One region of the Ruthenibacterium sp. genome, then DNA from elsewhere that is predicted to be linked to it. Evidence: predicted binding sites of a transcription regulator. Region 1 holds the regulator's gene; the other holds the start of a gene.
The links. The regulator HrcA, encoded in region 1, represses chaperone genes, less so after heat shock. The targets are predictions, from matches to a motif close to TGTTAGCACTCNNNNNNNNNGAGTGCTAACA.
Positions count from the first base shown of each region.

Region 2: a site for HrcA is predicted at 7,711-7,741, ahead of htpG (molecular chaperone HtpG). Genes of this name have one in related genera too.

Region 1 covers NZ_JAFOIN010000101.1:135-10,634, forward strand. Annotated here, with positions in the region: partial or broken gene IIY41_RS12285 (Hsp70 family protein) at 1-228, opposite strand, end outside; gene grpE (nucleotide exchange factor GrpE) at 322-936, opposite strand; gene hrcA (heat-inducible transcriptional repressor HrcA) at 941-1,960, opposite strand; gene IIY41_RS12300 (hypothetical protein) at 2,380-2,553, shown strand; gene ade (adenine deaminase) at 2,742-4,445, shown strand; gene IIY41_RS12310 (C-GCAxxG-C-C family protein) at 4,452-4,913, shown strand; gene IIY41_RS12315 (hypothetical protein) at 5,081-5,482, shown strand; gene IIY41_RS12320 (GntR family transcriptional regulator) at 5,667-6,041, shown strand; gene IIY41_RS12325 (ABC transporter ATP-binding protein) at 6,057-6,950, shown strand; gene IIY41_RS12330 (hypothetical protein) at 6,953-7,624, shown strand; gene IIY41_RS12335 (hypothetical protein) at 7,631-8,374, shown strand; gene IIY41_RS12340 (CPBP family intramembrane glutamic endopeptidase) at 8,452-9,381, shown strand; gene IIY41_RS12345 (exodeoxyribonuclease III) at 9,524-10,279, shown strand; gene IIY41_RS12350 (undecaprenyl-diphosphate phosphatase) at 10,354-10,500, shown strand, end outside.
Region 2 covers NZ_JAFOIN010000102.1:1,122-10,019, forward strand. Annotated here, with positions in the region: gene IIY41_RS12360 (ABC transporter ATP-binding protein) at 1-861, shown strand, start outside; gene IIY41_RS12365 (ABC transporter permease) at 858-2,027, shown strand; gene IIY41_RS12370 (ABC transporter permease) at 2,024-2,986, shown strand; gene IIY41_RS12375 (pyrimidine-nucleoside phosphorylase) at 3,136-4,458, shown strand; gene IIY41_RS12380 (hypothetical protein) at 4,478-4,852, shown strand; gene IIY41_RS12385 (hypothetical protein) at 5,098-5,349, opposite strand; gene IIY41_RS12390 (helix-turn-helix domain-containing protein) at 5,480-5,680, shown strand; gene htpG (molecular chaperone HtpG) at 5,764-7,689, opposite strand; gene IIY41_RS12400 (hypothetical protein) at 7,974-8,898, shown strand, end outside.

The sequences.
Region 1 (10,500 bases):
GTCCGTGCCCATATGGCGCTTGATGGAAGCGATGGTACGGTCGGGGTTGGTGATGGCCTGGCGCTTTGCCACCTGGCCCACCAGGCGCTCGCCTGTTTTGGTGAAGCCCACGACGGACGGCGTGGTACGCGCGCCCTCGGCGTTGGCGATGACGACGGGCTCGCCGCCCTCGATGACGGCAACACAGCTGTTTGTGGTGCCAAGGTCGATACCAATAATCTTGCTCATAACTCTCAGACTCCTCTTTTATCAAAACTCGGTGAATATATGTGGTGATTTCTGAATTTATATCAAAAAGCCTTTCGGCTTTGAGATGTCAGCCTATTCGGCCACAGCCACGGCCGCGTGGCGGATGACCTTGTCGTGGAGCAGATAACCTTTCTGCATCACCTGCGTGACGGTGCCGCTGGGCATGTCGTCGGTAGAGGGCTGCTGCAGCACGGCTGCGTGCAGCTCGGGGTCGAAGGGCTTGCCCTGCGCCTCGATCTCGCTGACACCCATTTTGCCGAACGCCTCGCGGCATTTGTCCAGCGTCATGGTCACGCCCTTTTTATAGCTCTCGTCCGCGGTGGGCGCGTCGGCGGCGATCTCCAGCGTGTCCAGCACGGGCAGCAGCGTGTTCACCGCGAAGCTCACGCCGTTGTCGAACGCGGCATCGTGCTCCCTGGCGCTGCGCTTGCGGAAGTTTTCATATTCCGCGGCGGTGCGCAGCAGCGTGTCTTTCGTTTCGGCCAGCTTTTTTTCAGCCTGCTCCAGCTTGGTTTTCAGTGCGGCCAGCTCGGCATGCGCCTTGCCTTCTGTATGCTTTTCCTTTTTTTCCGTCTTTTCTGCATCCTGCGTTTCAGGCTGCGGTGCCTCGGGCGCCGCCTGCGCGGCGGACGCTTCCTCCTGCGGCGCGGCGGCCGCGCGGTTCACGTCTTTTTCCGTGTCTGCCATGTTGCTACTCCTCCTGCACCCTGCCCGACATGCATTCGCCGAGCAGCAATGCGAAATATTCAAGCCGCGGGATCGTTTCCCGGTAGGGCATGCGCGTTGGACCTACGATGCCGATGGCCCCCGTCAGCCCGCCTCCCGCGAGATAGCGCTTCGTCATGATGCAGAAGCCCGGCATGCGGTACTCGGGCAGTTCGTCGCCCAGCAGCACCGTGGTGCGCTCGCTCTTGGGGCTGACGTAGCGCTTGACGGCTTCTGTGTCGCTGAAGAATTCCATCAGCGTGCGGAAGCTGTCCGCAAGCTCGGCATAATTCAGCAGGTTCTGCTGGCCCTCCAGATATACATTGGGCCGTCCCGCTTCCCGCAGCAGCGTCACCGCCGCCGAAAGCACCGGGTAATATACCGCACTGCCCAGGCTCTGTGCTGCGGTACGCATCTGTTCCTCGCGCACGTCGGCCGCGCTGCGGAAGGTAAGGTAGGTGTTCAACGCTTGGGACAGCCGCTGGGCGTCGCCGGGCCGCAGCGCGAAATCCAGCTTTGCCGTGCGCGTGCGCACACCGCCCGCATTGGTGACGGCCAGCACCGCCGCCGTGTAGCGGCCCACCTGCATCACCTCATAATGGGCGATGCACAGGTCCTCGCTTTTGGGCGTTGTAGCCACGACACAGTAGCCCGTCAGGTCCGCCAAAGCCCTTGCGGCGCTTTCGGCCAGACGTTCGGGGTCGTAGTCCATCTCGCGGAACAAAAGGTCGATCTGCCGTTTTTCCTCAGCGGGAAGGCGGGCGCCTGTATCCAGAAGATTGTCGATGTAGTAGCGGTAGCCCTTGGCGCTGGGCACGCGCCCGGCGCTGGTGTGGGGCTGCTCCAGAAGGCCCAGCTTTGTCAGCGCGGCCATTTCGTTGCGCAGCGTGGCGCTGGACACCGCATGTCCGAACTGTTCGGCCAGCAGACCGCTGCCAACCGGCTCTCCGTCCGCGCCATACAGTGTTACGATCGCCCGCAGCACACGCCGTTTCCGATCGTCCATCGGCACCGCCCACACCACCTTTCCTCTCTTGCTGTTTAGCACTCTATCTGTTCGAGTGCTAAATTTATTTTACAACACTTTTTTAGTATGTCAAGCCCTGCGGGGCAAAATGCGCGAATTTTTTCAACTTTTACAATTTCGTCACAACTGCGGCAAAAACCGCAGCATGAGGGCACGCGGCACACAGGTGTATTCGCCGGAAAAACCGTTCCGGCAGGTTGCTGTAAGCAATGGCCGCGCTTTCGTGCAAATGGTATATTGTCGTTCACTGGCGGACATGATATACTGAAAGCGGAAAGGAACGGAAGCTCACACCGTCCCCGTCGGGGGCATAAAATAGAATAACACATCCCGCAAAACGCTCTGCACGCAACTGTGCCGCCCGGTGCCGGGCGGCCTCAAAAAGGAGGCTTGTTTTCATGCAAATGGACCCTCGTCTCAACTGCGAGTATGAACGCGCATATCCCCGCACCCAGCCGTACAGCCGTCTTCCCTATGACAAGCGCGCCGAAAAGGCCTGGTGGGCGGATTATTACCGCCGGAATCCCACACTGCTGATGCGGCTGGCCCGGCGGCTCAAGGCCGCGCTCTGACGCGGCCATACCACTGCGTACAAAAATTTGACAGGATGCAGAGCCGAAAGCCCGCTGAAAGCGGGCTTTTTGTTTTTGGGCGGGGAAGCGCAGAGCGTCCTGCCTGCGCGAATGTGCCGGAGCCCTTTTCGTTTTTTATATAATGTAGTATACTGGTAAAAACCAAAAACAGGAAAGGCGGCCGGACAATGAAAGCGGACAAAGCATGCATCGACGTGGCGGCGGGGCGCGCCCCCGCCGACCTCGTGTTCAAAAACGTCAACGTGGTCAATGTTTTTTCCGAGGAAATCATCACTGCAGACGTGGCGGTGGCGGGCGGCGTGATTGCGGGCGTGGGAAGCTACCGGGGACGGACAGAACTGGACTGCACGGACAAATTCCTGTGTCCGGGTTTCATCGACGCGCACATCCACATCGAATCCAGCCTTGCCGCGCCCTTTGAATTCGCCCGCGCCGCTACCCGCAGCGGCACCACCACCATTGTGGCCGACCCGCATGAGATCGTCAACGTATGCGGTGCACAGGCCGTACAATATCTGCTGGATGCAACGGAAAACCTGCCGCTGAACGTGTATCTGATGCTGCCCTCCAGCGTGCCCGCCACCCCCTTTGAAACAAACGGCGCGGATTTCACCGCCGCAGACATGGCCCCGTTTATGGCGCATCCCCGCGTACTGGGCCTGGGCGAGGTGATGTGTTATCCCGACGTGCTGGCCGCGCGGCAAACCGTACTGGAAAAGCTGGCGCTGGCCGCGGATGCGGGAAAGCGGGCCGACGGCCACGCTCCCGGCCTTTCTGGCAGAGAGCTGCAGGCCTATGCAGCCGCGGGCATCCGCACCGAGCATGAGTGCACCACCTTTGCAGAGGCTGCCGAAAAGCTGCGCGCGGGTCTGGCTGTGCTGGTTCGCGAGGGCAGCGCTGCGAAAAACCTTTCGGTGCTTGTAAACGGCCTGCTGGACAGCGACATGCCTGCCGACCGGTTCCTGTTCTGCACCGACGACAAGCATCTGGACGACATTGCCCGGGACGGCCATCTGCGATGGAATGTCCGCCAGGCCATCAGCCTGGGCATGAAGCCTGTCACCGCCATCAAAATGGCCACCTGGAACGCAGCCCGCGAATACGGCCTGCGGGACCTGGGCGCCGTGGCCGCGGGCTATCGGGCCGACCTTGTCCTGCTGGACAGCCTCAAGCAGATGACCGTGCGCGCGGTTTACAAGGACGGCCGGCCCGTGGAGGAGCGCTTTGCAGGCCTTGCCGCCGCCCCCGTACCCGATGCACTGCTGCATTCGGTACACTTTGAGAACGTGGCTCCTGCCGACCTTGCGCTGCCCGTCGCGGGCCCGGCCCATGTCATTGAGATGGTACCGTACCAGATCGTCACGCGTCACGCGGTGGAGGAGGTTCCTTCGGAAAACGGCTTTTTCCGGCCCAACGCCGTTTATACCAAACTATGCGTGGTGGAACGCCACGGCAAAAACGGAGGCGTTGCCGTTTGCCCGTTGAAGGGCTACGGCATCACAGGCGGAGCCATTGCCACCAGCGTGGCGCACGACAGCCACAACGTCATCGCGGCGGGAGACAACGACGCGGACCTCGTGCTGGCCATCAACCATTTGAAAGAAATCGGCGGCGGATATGTGCTGGCCGGAGGCGGAAAAATACTGGGCGCGCTGCCCCTGCGCGTGGGAGGCCTGATGAGCACCGCCCCGTGGGAGGAGATACAGGCCGGAGCGGGCGCCATTCTGGAGCGGGCAAAGGCCATGGGTATCCCGTACCATGTGGACCCGTTTACCAGCCTTTCCTTTCTGGCGCTGCCCGTTATACCGGAATTGCGCCTGACGGACCGCGGCCTGTTCGACGTAACTGCATTTTCCCTGGTAAAGGACTGATCGGATATGAGTGAAAAAGCACAACGCGCGAAAGCGCTGTTTCTGGAGGGCTATAACTGCGCGCAGGCTGTGGCCGGGGCGTTCGCGCCGGAGATGGGCCTTTCGGTAGACGCCGCGGCACGCCTGGCCAGCGGCTTTGGCGGAGGCATGGGACGGATGCGGGAGGTATGCGGTGCGGTAAGCGGTATGACGCTGGCCGCAAGCGCGCTGCGCGGCTACAACGACCCCAAAGCCGGGCTGGAGAAAACCGATACCTACGCGATGATCCAGGAGCTGGCCGGGCGCTTCCGGGCCGAAAACGGCAGCATCATCTGCCGGGAGCTGCTGGGCCTGGCCCGTCCCGAGGGCATACCGCAGGCCGAGGCGCGCACGCCGGAATATTATAAAAAGCGCCCCTGCCCGGAGCTGGTGGCGCTGGCGGCTCAAATTCTGGAGGAATGGCTGGCCGAGCATCCCGCCCGGCTGTAAATTCCGCATTCCCACCAAGTGCGGCAGTTTGATTTTGGTATATTTTACAATAATCAACTTATTAGACGATATAAATTTAACAATAATTGACAATTCGGGTGTTTGCACGGTACTATGAAGACAGGGAGGACTGTTCCTCCACTTTTCAAACAGAAAGGAAGAGTACCATGGCCGCATCCAAACCGCTGCTGCTGCTTGACAACGCATCCATGCTCACCCTGCTGCATCAGGGCTGTTTCCGTTTACAGGAGATCTCGTTCGAGGAAGTAAAAGCCATCCTTGAAATGCACGGCAGCCGTGAGGTCGTCCGGTGCTTTTCCAACGCCGAGATCGAACAGCTGCTGTACAAGCATCTGGACGTTGCCATCCGCAACTTCAATTACGCACCCGTGGAGAACATGGCGGTGGACCAGGACGCCATTGCGTTCCGCCTTTATGTCACGCCGTCGGAGACGCAGCCCAGTATCCGCACGGAGTACGGCAATGAGGCAACAAAGGTCCAGAACCTTTATGTGTACTGCCAGTTTCTCACACGGTTCGACCCCGATGCGGGGCCATCCGCTCAATAAGTTCCCGCCTGCGCCGGAGCCTTTTCGAAGGCTCCGGCGCTTTTCTTTGGCGGGAAATCTGCCGCAGGGAAAACAAAAATTTTTGACGGAGGGATTGACAACCGTCTTTGCGTGTTGTATAGTTAGTTACACAAGTAATGAACCACATAACCAAATAACCTTTGGAGGGAAGGAGCGCAGACAATTGAATGGAAACCTGAATGATTCCACCTCCATCTATCTGCAGATCGCAGCCATGCTGGAGGACAACATCGTGCGGGACCTGCTTTTGGAAGAGGAACAGGCGCCCAGCACCAACGAACTTGCAAAAGCGTTCAGCATCAATCCGGCCACGGCGGCCAAAGGGCTGAACCTGTTGGTAGACGAGGGCATTTTGTATAAGAAACGAGGGATCGGCATGTTCGTTGCGGCGGGCAGCAAACAGAAAATCATCCAAAAGCGCAAAGACAGTTTTTTTGAAACATATGTGAGGAGCCTTGTGGACGAGGCGCGCACCCTTGCCATCGGCAAGGGAGAGCTGATGGCCATGATTGAACAGGCCGCGGCGGACAAAACGTAACGGAGGGACAGGGACATGACGAACGGAGTATTGCAGGCCACGGATGTGGTCAAAAGCTACAACAAAAAAGAGGTGCTGCACAGCGTCTCGCTGACCATCGAGCCAGGCAAGATCTATGGCCTCATCGGACGCAACGGCGCGGGCAAAACCACGCTGCTCAGCATTCTGACGGCACAGAATACCCACGATTCCGGCCTCGTTACCTACAACGGGGAGCGCGTGTGGGAAAACCAGAAAGCACTGGACGAGATCTGCTTTTCCCGCGAGCTTTCGCCCATGCTGCTGTTCGGCCAGAACACACTGAAGGTGAAGGAATACCTGCGCGCCGCCGCACTGTACTACCCCCACTGGGACAAGGAGTACGCCGCACGACTGATCGAGATGTTCGGGCTGGACACCAAAAAGAAGATCTACAAGCTCTCCAAGGGTATGATGAGCATGGTCACCATCGTTCTGGCGCTGGCCAGCCGCGCGCCCATCACCATTCTCGACGAGCCGGTGGCCGGCCTGGATGTGGTGGCGCGGGAACAGTTCTACGATGTGCTTCTGGCCGATTACGCCGAAACGGGACGCACCTTCATCATCTCCACCCATATCATCGAGGAAGCCGCGGGCGTGTTTGAGGATATTATTTTTATCGACAACGGCCGTGTCATCGAGACAGGCAACTGCGAAAGCTTCGTGGCCCAGTTCCACTATGTTTCCGGCCGGGACGAGGACGTGGCCCGCGCCTGCGCCGGGCTGCAGGTCATCCACGAAGAGGGCCTGGGCCGCAGCCGCACGGCCTGCGTGCGCGGCAGCCTGGATACGCTGCGCCGCAGCGCAGACGGGCTGGATGTGGATATCAGCGGCGTGACGCTTCAAAAGGTGTTCGTCTACCTGACGGGCGGCCATAAGGAAGGGGAATAACGATGCTGCGTACCGTAAAATATCTGAGCCTGCTGGTAGTGCAGTTCATTGGCGCGCTGTTGGGCGTCGGCGCACTGTTCATTGCATTTTACGCCGTTTCCACGCCGCTGTCCGAATTTGAAAGCGCGGGTTGGCGTATCCTGGGCATGGCCTTCGCCTGCGGGATGATGTTCCCCTTTGTGCTGCAGGCCAGCCTGATCCAGTCTTACATGCCGCTGCCTCTTTCCATGGGCGTTACGCGCCGGGGCTTCTTCGCCGGAGCACAGGCGGCCAAGGTGATGCTGGCCGGAGGCATCGGCGTATGCCTGCTTTTGATCCAGCTCGCAGTAAAATGGATGTTCGGCGTGGACGCCCTGTTCACCGGTACGATGCTGGTGGGGCTGTTTGCCGTGCTGCTCCTCGGCGCGTCCGTTGGTGAAGCGCTGGGTTTTGTCAGCCTCCGCTTTGGGCGTGTGGGCATGATCGTATTTTTCGTACTGATCGTCGGCGGATGTGCGGTGATCGGCGGGATCATCGGCTACGCGGGTGCGGCGGGAGCTCTGGACGGCATGCTGGACGCGATGCTGCGCTTTCTTTCCAATGCGTGGGCGCTGGGCGGCAGCGCCATCGTTTTGGCCGTGCTGTTGGGCTGGCTGGATTGGCTCATGTGCCGCCGCATACCGGTAAAGGGGTGAGCATATATGTTAAAATCGATTAAACGGGAATTCCTGCTCAACCGGAACAGCCTGTGGCAATCGCTGGCTGTTTTGGGCGGAGCCTGGCTGCTTGGCGAGGCGCTTAGCCTGTGTATCATGTATTTCGCTCATGAGGAGGAGTATTTTTCCCTTGGCACTGTATTTGCAGCGATCATGCTGGTGATGTTCGGCGTTATTTTTGCGCTGTATTATTTCTCCTGCGGCTACGAGCAGGCGCTGACGATGAGCTGTACACGGCGCCGTTTTCTGTTTGGGATGTTCGTCACCGTGTGCCTGCAGTTGCTGTGCCTCGTCGGAGGCATAGTGGTTTTGACGCTGCTGGACCGCGGGCTGTATCTGCTGCTTTTCCGCGGCATGCCCATTGACGGGCCGGACCTTCTGCAGCCGGAGGCACTGCGCTGGGCCTGGGTGATTTTGCCGGCAGTTCTCGTCCTTGCCTGCACCGGGCTGTTTCTGGGCGCATGTATCCAGCGCTGGGGACGGCGGGCGCTGTGGCTGCTGTGGGCCGCGTATATGGCTGTTTTCCTGTTCGGCGACACCTTCACACGGCTGGCCGAGGGCGCGGGACGCGACACATTGCTGGGCCGTGCGCTGGGCGCGGTGGTGGACGTTCTGGCATTCATCCCCGGCGGTCCGGCGCGGGTGCTTCTGGCGCTTGCGCTTCTTACAGCCGCCACGGTTTCAGGCGCCGCTCTGCTGCTGCGGGGCAGCGTGCGCCAGACAGCATAAGCACAGCGCGGCGGCTCTGCGGCGGAGTGTCAAAAGCGCGCCGCATGCCGCTGCTGAAAAAGAGGAGGGCATCTGTGATGCAGAACGGTTTGTCATTCAAAAACACCATGTCCCGGGTGGGGCTTTGCTACTTTGTGCTGATGCTGGTAACACAGGCGCTCCAGCTGGCCGGCATGACACTGCTGGGCAGCCTGCTGGAGACGGGCTGGGGGCTGTGGGCGCTCTCCTATGCGCCGCTGTATTGCATTGCCGTCCCTGTTTTTATCCTGCTGCTGCAAAAACTCGTGCCCGGCACGCCCGGCACGGCGGGCAGCGCCGCGCTGACGGCGGGAGGATGGCTGCGCTGGCTGGTGCTGTGTCTGGGCGTGACGTATCTGTTCAATTTCGTCTCCCTCGGCATCACAGCTCTGCTGGGAATGCTTAAGGGCGGCGCGGTGCAGAACCCACTTGCCCTGATGCAAATGAACAGCAGCCCGCTGGCCACGTTTCTGTTCGCCTGCGTGCTGGCACCCGTGGGGGAGGAGTTTTTGTTCCGCAAGCTGCTGTACGATAAAATCGGCGGATACGGCGTCCGCACCTATGTACTGGTGGGCGCGTTCCTGTTCGCGCTTTTCCACGCCAATCTGTCTCAGCTTTTGTATGCCTTTGTGCTGGGCGCCGTCTTCTGCTACATTTACGCCCACACGGGAAAGCTGCGGTATACCATCCTGCTGCATATTGCCATCAACACCATCGGCACGATGGCGGCGCCCCTTTTCATACAATACGGAGGGATTTGGGGCACGGCTGCCGTGGGGATACTGGTGCTTGTGAGCATTGCGGCGGGCGCCGTGATTGCGGCGCGCAGGCGCTGGCGGTTTCCCGGTGCAGCACCCGCGGACGGCAGGGAAGGAGAGGGGGCGCAGCGCCCGGCCCACAGCTTTGGCCGTGCGCTGCGCACGCCGGGCATGCTGGCATACACAGGTCTGTGCGCGGCGCTTATTCTTGTGGTCACCTTTTTGACATGAGCGGTCCGTTCCGTGCAAAAAACGGAAAATAACGCGCGCCCCGCCGCATCCCGGTATGCAGCGGGGCTATTTTGTGCTATACTGTGCAATATCCGGGACGGAAAGTCCCGAACTTTGAAAGAAATATGCGAGGTATATCGTTTTGAAATTGATATCGTGGAATGTCAATGGTTTCCGGGCCATCCTCGGCAAAGGCTTCGCGGACATCTTCGAGGGCTTCGGCGCGGACGTCGTCTGCCTTCAGGAAACGAAGATGCAGCCGGGCCAGGCCGAATTTTCGCCGCCGGGCTATCACCAATACTGGTACAGTGCCGAGAAAAAGGGGTATTCCGGCACAGCCGTTTTCACCCGCATGGAACCGCTCTCCGTGCGCTACGGCATCGGCAAAGAGGAGCACAGTCACGAGGGCCGCGCCATCACGCTGGAGTTCGAGCAGTTCTTCCTCGTCAACGTCTATACGCCCAACAGCCAGAATGAACTGGCGCGCCTGCCCTACCGCATGCAGTGGGAGGATGATCTGCGCGCTTATCTGTGCGCGCTGGATACGGAAAAACCTGTGGTCTATTGCGGCGACCTGAACGTCGCCCATCGGGAGATCGACCTGAAAAACCCCAAGCAGAACATCCATTCGGCGGGCTTTTCCTATGAGGAGCGCCAGAAAATGACCGACCTTTTAATGAGCGGCTTTGTGGATACCTTCCGCGCGCTGTATCCGGACGCCGCGGGCCGCTACACCTGGTGGAGCTATTTCCGCCGCGCGCGGGAGACCAACGCGGGCTGGCGCATCGACTATTTCATCGTCAGCGAACGTTTGCGCGAAAAAATTGGCGACGCGCTCATTTACAGCGACGTGTACGGGTCCGACCACTGCCCGGTGGGGCTGGTCTTGGATGTGTGACGTACGCATATACTGTACGGCGGGGCGCGCCCCGCACCACGGACGCTGTGCGCCCGGAATAAGGGGGACTTATTTTGCTGGATTATCTTTTCGCGGCGCTGCTGGGCGTCATCGAGGGCATCACCGAATGGCTGCCCATTTCCAGCACCGGCCATCTGATCCTGGCCGATGAATTCATCCATATGTCCACATCGGATGCTTTTAAGGAAATGTTCGATGTA
Region 2 (8,898 bases), on a different contig from region 1:
GACGTCGCCTCCACCACCAAGGAGGAGATGAGTGAGATGATGGTGGGCCGCAAGGTGAACCTGAATGTGGAAAAAACGCCTGCGCAGCCGGGAGAGGTCGTGCTGTCGGCCCGGGGGGTTTGCGTAAAGGGACACGGAGGCAGCAAAAATGTGGTGGACCATGTGGATTTTGACGTGCGCCGGGGCGAAATCGTGTGCATCGCGGGCATCGACGGAAACGGGCAGACAGAGCTTGTTTACGCGCTGACGGGCCTTGTGGAGCCGGAGGAGGGCACTGTGACGCTGAACGGACAGGATATCACCCACGCGCCCATCCGCAGGCGCAACGCGGGCGGTCTGGGGCATATTCCTGAGGACCGCCACCGCCATGGCCTTGTGCTGGATTATAACCTTGCCTACAATCTGGTGCTGCAAAGCTATTTTGAGCCGGAGTTCTGCAGCCGCGGCTTTTTGAAGTACGACGCCATCTACGAATACGCAGACAAGCTCATCGGCAAATTTGATATCCGCTCGGGCCAGGGCGCGCGCACCATCACGCGCAGCATGTCCGGCGGCAACCAGCAGAAGGCCATCGTCGCGCGGGAGATCGACCGCGACCCGGACGTGCTCATCGCCGTCCAGCCCACGCGCGGGCTGGACGTGGGCGCCATCGAGTACATCCACGGCAAGCTGGTGGAGGAGCGGGACGCGGGCAAGGCCATCCTTCTCGTGAGCCTGGAGCTGGACGAGGTGATGCAGCTTTCAGACCGCATCCTCGTTATCTATGAGGGCCGGATCGTGGCCGATCTTGACCCGAAAACAGTCACCGTGCAGGAGCTTGGGCTTTATATGGCCGGTTCCGGGAGGAGGGCAGTGCAATGAAAAAAATATCGGCGCGCTGGCGAAACCTCTATACAAAAGCGGGTTTTTCCAGCTTTATGGCCTCGCTTCTGGCAATTTTGTGCGGCCTTGTGGTGGGCTTTGTGGTGCTGCTGGTGGCAGAACCGGCCAATGCCTTCTGGGGCCTGCTGGCCATTCTGACGGGCGGCCTTTCCGACATGAAGAACCTGGGGCAGGTGCTGTACGCAGCCACGCCCATCATTCTGACGGGCCTTTCGGTGGGCTTCGCCAACAAAACGGGCCTGTTCAACATCGGCGCGTCCGGCCAGTTCATCGTGGGCGCATATGTGGCCGTTCTGATGGGCGTGAAATGCACGTTCATCCCCGGCCCGCTGTTGTGGCTGGCCTGCCTGCTGGGCGCGATGCTGGCGGGCGCGGTGTGGGGCCTTGTTCCGGGCTTTTTGAAGGCCGTGTGCAACGTGAACGAGGTCATCGCCTGCATTATGATGAATTACATCGGTATGTACGGCGTCAACTTCCTCATTCAGCTGACGGTGTTCGATTCCCTGAAGAACCAATCGCTTCCGGTAGCGGAAAACGCCAACGCGCCCAAGCTGGGCATGGACCTGATCTTCCGCAGCGGAGCCACGGCCTCCAGCGCCAACGCGGGCATTTTCATTGCCGTCCTCGCGGGCGTCGTTATCTATTACCTCATTGAAAAAACAAAATTCGGCTACGAGCTGAAGGCGTGCGGCTACAACCGCGATGCGGCCCGGTATGCCGGCATCAACGAGACACGCAGCATCGTGCTTTCCATGGTCATTGCGGGCGCGCTCTCGGGCCTGGGCGGCGCATGCCTGTACCTGGCGGGCGCGGGCAAGGGAATCGAGGTGCTGGACACGCTGGCCGCCGAGGGCTTCAACGGCATCCCGGTGGCGCTGCTGGGCCTCAACAATCCCATCGGCATCATTTTCTCAGGCCTGTTCGTGGCGTATTTGAACCAGGGCGGCTTCAATATGCAGGTATACGGCTTTGCGCCGCAGGTCATTGATATCATTATTTCCGTGGTAATCTACTTCGCGGCCTTTTCGCTGCTTTTGCGCGGCTTTGTAGAGCGGCGCGTCAAGCGCAGAGAAGAAAAGCGCGCGGCGGACGGCAGGCCCGCTGTTTCGGGCAGGGGCCCGCAGGAAGGGGGCGGAGCTGAATGAATACCGTATATTTTCTGGTACAGCAGACGATGTTCTTCTCCATTCCGCTGCTGATCGTGGCGTTGGGCGGGATGTTCAGTGAGCGCAGCGGCGTCGTCAATATCGCGCTGGAAGGCATCATGATCATGGGTGCGTTTTCCAGCATCCTGTTCATCAACATCGTGCAGAGCAGCGGCGCGGCCCTGCCGCCCCAGCTGCTGCTCCTGCTGGCGGTGCTTATCGCGGCGGCGGTGGGCGTGCTGGTCTCCATGGCGCATGCATATGCATCCATCAATATGAAGGCGGATCAGGTCATCAGCGGCACGGCCATCAACATGTTCGCTCCGGCATTCGCTATTTTTGCCGCCCGTATGATCCGCAGTGTGCAGCAGATCCCGTTCTCCAACACCTTCCGCATCACCAAGGTACCGGTGCTGGGCGATATTCCCGTGCTGGGGCCGCTGCTGTTCCAGAATACCTATATCACCACCTATCTGGGCTTTGCGGTGCTGGCGGTATCAGCTGTGGTGTTGTACAAAACGCGCTTTGGCCTGCGGCTGCGCGCGTGCGGCGAACACCCGCAGGCGGCGGACAGCGTGGGCGTGAACGTATACCGGATGCGCTACGCGGGCGTTGCCATTTCCGGCGCGCTGGCAGGCGTGGGCGGCCTTGTGTTTGTGGTGCCAACATCCACCAACTTCAACGCCACAGTGGCCGGCTACGGCTTTTTGGCGCTGGCGGTGCTCATCTTCGGCCAATGGAGACCCAGCCGCATCCTGTTTGCGGCGTTCTTCTTCGGTTTGATGAAAACGGTGGCGTCCGCGTATTCGGGCATCCCGTTCCTGGCAAACCTGGGCATCCCCAACGACGTTTACAAAATGGTGCCCTATGTAGCCACACTGATCGTACTGGCGTTCACCAGCAAAAATTCCATGGCGCCGCGTGCGGAAGGCATTCCCTACGACAAGGGCAGCCGTTAGAAAGCGGCGCGGAAAGAAAATAAATCAGGGGCGGGCTGCCGCCGCCGGGCGGTACGCCGGGCGGCCGTCCGCCCCTTTGCGTTCCGGCTGAAGCAGCGTGCGCGCCGGCTGTCCGGCGCGCACACAAAACGGATAAAGGAGATTTTTTTATGCGCATGTATGATATCATCGCCAAAAAGCGGGACGGCGGTACGCTGGCGCAGGAGGAGATCGCGTTCGCGGTAAACGGCTTTGCCGCGGGCAGCATCCCGGATTACCAGATGAGTGCGCTGATGATGGCTGTTTACCTGCGCGGCATGACGGCAACGGAGACCGCCCAGCTTACGGCAGCCATGGCTTACAGCGGCGATATGGTGGACCTTTCGGGGATCGGCGGCGTCAAGGCTGACAAACATTCCACGGGGGGCGTGGGCGACAAGACCACCCTGGTGGCGGGGCCGATCGTGGCCGCGTGCGGCGTAAAGGTTGCGAAGATGAGCGGCCGCGGCCTGGGGCATACGGGCGGCACGCTGGATAAGATCGAGGCTATCCCCGGATGCTCGGTGTCGCTCACGCAGGAAGCGTTTTTCCGGCAGGTGAACGACATAGGCATCGCGGTCATCGGGCAGACGGGCAACCTGGCTCCTGCGGACAAAAAGATGTATGCGCTGCGGGATGTAACGGCTACGGTTTCCTGTATTCCGCTCATCGCCAGCAGCATCATGAGTAAAAAGCTGGCTTCCGGCGCGGACTGCATCCTGCTGGATGTAAAAACGGGGAACGGCGCGTTCATGAAAACGCTGGAGGATTCCATTGCGCTGGCGAAGGCCATGGTGGACATCGGTGAGCATAACGGGCGGCGCACGGCGGCGCTCATCACAGATATGGATACCCCGTTGGGCCGCAATATCGGCAACAGCCTGGAGGTCATCGAAGCGGTGGAGACCCTGCGGGGCAAAGGCCCTGCGGACCTGACGGAGGTGTGCCTGTCTCTGGCGTCGGGCATGCTGTGGCTGGCAGGAAGGGGCGGCGCTGCGGCATGCCGCGCCATGGCGGAGGATGCGCTGCGCAGCGGCGCGGCGCTGGCAAAGCTGCGGGCCATGGTGGCCGCGCAGGGCGGCGACCCTGCCGTGATAGACGATCCGTCAGGCTTCCCCGCAGCCGCGTATGAACAGGACGTGGTGTGCATGCAGGACGGCTGGTTGTATGCCACCGACACCGAGAAAATCGGCATTGCAGCCGTTCTGCTGGGCGCGGGGCGCGAAACAAAAGAGAGCGTCATCGACCCGGCGGCGGGCATCCGCCTGTTGAAAAAAGCGGGCGACCCGGTGAAAAAGGGCGATGTGCTGGCACGGCTGTACGCCGGGGATGCGGCGAAATTTGCGGCTGCGGAAGAAAAATTCCACAGTGCGCTCACCTTTGCGGCCCGCCGTCCCCAGCTGCCCGCGCTGGTGCTGGCCCGTGTAGACAAGGACGGCGTGACGCGGTTTTAATGGGAAAGGTTGGAGGAAAATGAATCGGACGGAGTTCAAAAGACAGGTCTTATCCTTGTTTTCAGAATCTGTTGATGGTTTGAGCCTTGAGGAAAAAGTAAACTATATTGAAAACTTGCTGATAGAATACCAGAAAATGAATGAGGATGAACGGAATACGAGCAATAAAGGAGAATCCTGGACAGATGAAGAATTGAAAATTGTTCTTTCCAGTGCACCAACAAAATACAATTGTATGAAGTATGCTCGTATTTTTAAACGTGGCTATGGAAGTATTGAGCAAATATATCGGTGGGCAGCAACAACGGATAAAATGATTCAGGAAAAGCGTCCAAACGATGTTTTTGTAAAACGCATAAAAAAGGTTGCAAAAGAGCTTGGTTTAAGAGTGTAGCACAGCTGTCCACAGGGTTTCCCTGTGGACAGCTATTGTATAACAAAAGCCACTCGCAGGGCGAGTAGCTTAGAGGAAGGCTAATGTGAGTGATTGAAGTAAGCACACCTATAAGCAGCTGAAAGAAGAACGGCTGCGGCCGGCGAACCATATTTGCGTGACTTAGCGCACCAATAGAGCTCAGCTCGAATACGAAAATTCCCAGGCGCTAACGGGGATACTTTGCCTGAATTGCGGCAAGTGTTTCAGCGAAGTTTATCTTTGACGGCTACTCGGATATCACAAAGTATCTGCAGCGCGCTGCCCGCTGCGTACAGCAGCAGGCCGGAGGCTGCGCCTGCCAGCGCCAGCAGGAAAAACACCGGCAGCGCCCATACCCGCCATCCCGGTGTGAGAGCGAAGACGCACGCAGCACCCGACGCGGCGCACAGACCGGCCAGCGCGGCCAGTACGCCGCAGCCGTGCAGGATACACCCGGCGCGGCTCTCCTGTTCCATGTTCCATGCCTCCCTGTACTTCGCGCGTTTTTGACAGAATGATTTTACTGCAATTTGCGGTAAAAGTCAATACAACAAATTGCGGTTACCTATACTGTACCTTAGATAAAAAGAAGGGCAGGGGAGGTACATGTACGAGCGTATCCGCGCCCTGCGGGAGGACCGGGACCTCTCGCAAAAGCAGCTCAGCCAGGCGCTGCACTGCTCGCAGCAGGTATACAGCAATTATGAACTGGGCCAGCGGGACATTCCAACGGCCATTCTTATTGCGCTGGCGGATTTTTACGACACCAGCACAGACTATATCCTGGGCCGCACGGATGAAAAATAGCGGCCGCACAACGAAAAAAAACGCGCCCGCCGTAGCAGCTTACGGCGGGCGCGGCTTTTTTCAGTAAAGGCGGTCTGGGAAAATCAGACCATCAGCTTGCAGACATTGTTGGCGTAAGCCACGGGGTCCTCCAGTGCCAGTCCCTCGATCAACAGCGCCTGGTCGTACAGGATCTCACTGTACGCGGCCAGTTTTTCCTTGTCGCCGGCTTCGAACAGGCGCTTCAGCGCCGCAAACACCTCGTGCTCGCCGTTCAGCTCCAGCACCTTTTCGCTTTTGACCTTTTCCTGCTGGGCGGGCATGCTGTTCAGCACCTTTTCCATTTCGATGGACAGCGGGCCGCTGCTGGACAGGCATACCGGGTGGCTCTTCAGGCGCTGAGACAAGCGCACTTCAGTCACCTTGCCGTCCAGAGCCTCTTTCATGGCCTCGAACAGCTCCTTATTTTCTTCGTTTTTGGCTTTAACTTCCTCTTTTTCCGCGTCGGTCTCAATGCCGAGATCGTCGGCGGAGATGTTGCGGAACTCTTTTTCTTTTTCCTTGTCGCCGTAGCTGCGCAGCATCTGGAGCATGAACTCGTCTACATCGTCCGTCAGGTACAAAATGTCGAAGCCTTTGTCCAGCACGCGCTCGGCGGCAGGCAGCTTGGCCAAACGGTCGGTGCTTTCGCCCGCGGCGTAGTAGATATATTTCTGGTCCTCAGGCATGGCCTCGTAATATTCCCGCAGCGTTACCAGCTTGTTCTCCTTGGCGCTGTGGAACAGCAGCAGATCCTGCAGCAGCTCCTTGTTCATGCCGTAGGAGGCATAGCAGCCCATCTTGAGCTGCAGGCCGAAATTCTTGAAGAACTCTTCGTATTTTTCACGGTCGTTCTTCAGCCAGGCGGCCAGCTCGTTTTTGATCTTGCGCTCCAGCGTGGTTTTGATGAGCTTGAGCTGGCTGTCATGCTGCAGCATTTCGCGGCTGATGTTCAGGCTCAGGTCCTCGCTGTCCACAAGGCCCTTCACGAAGCTGAAATAATCCGGCAGCAGGTCGGCGCATTTTTCCATGATGAGCACGCCGCTGGAATAGAGCTGCAGGCCCTTTTCATATTCCTTGGTATAGTAGTTGTAGGGCGTGCGCGAAGGGATGAACAACAGCGCGTTAAACGTGGCGGTGCCCTCGGTCTTGCTTTGAATGACGCGGGCGGGGTCAGAATAATCGCCGAATTTATCCTTGTAGAACTGGGCGTACTCCTCGTCCTTGACCTTTTTCTTGTCACGCTTCCAGATGGGCACCATGCTGTTGAGCGTCTCGTCCTCGGTGTACGTTTCGTACTCCGGAGCCTTGTAATGCCCCTCCTCATCCTTGTCCGTGCCCTCGATGGCGCGGCTCTTTTCCCGCAGCATCTTGATGGGGTAGCGGATATAATCGGAGTATTTTTTGACGATGCCCGCCAGGCGCCAGTCGTCCAGGAACTCGTCGTAGTGCTCCTCGCCTTCGTTTTCCTTCACAACAAGGATGACCTCGGTGCCCACGTCCTCTTTGTCGCAAGGCTCGATGGTATAGCCCTCAGCGCCCGTGGACTCCCACTGCCAGGCCTCCTGTGCGCCGAACGCGCGGCTGCGCACCGTCACGCGGCTGGCCACCATGAACGCAGAGTAGAAGCCCACGCCGAACTGGCCGATCACATCCACCTTGCCGCCGGTCTCGTTTTCATTCTTGAAATCCAGGCTGCCGCTTTTTGCGATGGTGCCCAGGTTTTTCTCCAGCTCTTCCTTTGTCATGCCGATGCCGTTGTCGCGCACCGTCAGCGTGCGGTTCTCTTTATCGGCTGCCAGCCGGATGAAGAAGTCCTTCTTTTTCAGCTTTACGGAGTCGTCTGTCAGGCTGCGGAAATACAGCTTGTCGATGGCGTCGCTCGCATTGCTGATAAGTTCGCGCAGGAAAATTTCCTTGTGGGTGTAAATGGAGTTGATCATCATGTCAAGGAGCCGTTTGGACTCCGCTTTGAATTGCTTTTTTGCCATTGCCGCTTTGCCTCCCAAACTGTTTAGCACTCTTTACTGATGAGTGCTAATTCAGCATACACCAAACGGCGGAAAACTGCAAGTCCCTTTTTGGAAAATTTAAAAATTCTTCATACTTCGCGGAGAAAAGCGGCTTTTTTGCCCGCCGGGCTTGCGTGTGCGTGCGGGATGCTGTAAAATAGTGCCATAGCTGAAAGGCGGCGTCCGGCCGCCGCGCGCCCTGTGCGGCGCGGGCTGGCGGGCGTTTTGCGCCCGGCTTTGAATTTTGAAAAGGCGGTGTTTTTGTGCCTACGACGGACTTCTTTTCCGGCCCGGGCTTTGAGCCTGAGGATGTACCGGTGAAAAAAACGTCTCCCGCGCAGCAGCCGGTTGAAAAACAGCCTGCGGACGATGAACCGTTCGCGGGAATGCAGAAGCTGGATTTCGATTTCCTGGGCGGAGATGATCCCGCCGTCCCGGGAGAGACGGACCCCGGAGACCCTTTCGACGATTTTTCCTTCCAGCGCCCGGCGGCTCCGGCGGGCCCGGCGCAGCCCGCCCGGCCCGCGCCCTTCGTGTTCGATGAAGAGCCTGCCCCCGCGCCGTTCAGCGGCGTACCGGAAACGCGCATTACCCCGGCGGCGTCCGCTTCCCTCGGAGGGACGGATGATGCACCCGTTCGGCCGGTCTCTCCGGCGCAGGCTGCGCCCAAGGCGGCTCCGTTCGTGTTCGATTTTGACGATGCGCCTGTGGAGCGTCCCGCATCCCGGACGGCGGCGTCCGCAGCTCCTTCCGGAGAGGCCGCGTTTGATTTCGGCATTCCGGAAGAAAAGCCCGCGCCGGCTCCTGCCGCCGCACCGCTGGACGGCTACGCGCCGCTGTCTCTGGATTTTCTGGACGATGCGGAACCCATTGCTGCTGTGCCGCCCGCGGCCCCGGCGGCTGTAAAGCCTGTGGAGCCGCCGCGCCCTGCCCAGCCCGCGCCCAAGGCGGCTCCGTTCGTGTTCGATTTCGACGATGCGCCTGTGGAGCGTCCCGCATCCCGGACGGCGGCGTCTGCAGTTCCTTCCGGAGAGGCCGCGTTCGATTTCGGAATTCTGGAAGAAAAGCCCGCCCGGCCCGCGCCGGCTTCTGCTGCCGCGCCACTGGATGGCTACACGCCGCTGCCGCTGGATATTCTGGACGATGCAAAGCCTGTCGCCGCTGTGCCGCCCGCGGCTCCGGCGGCGG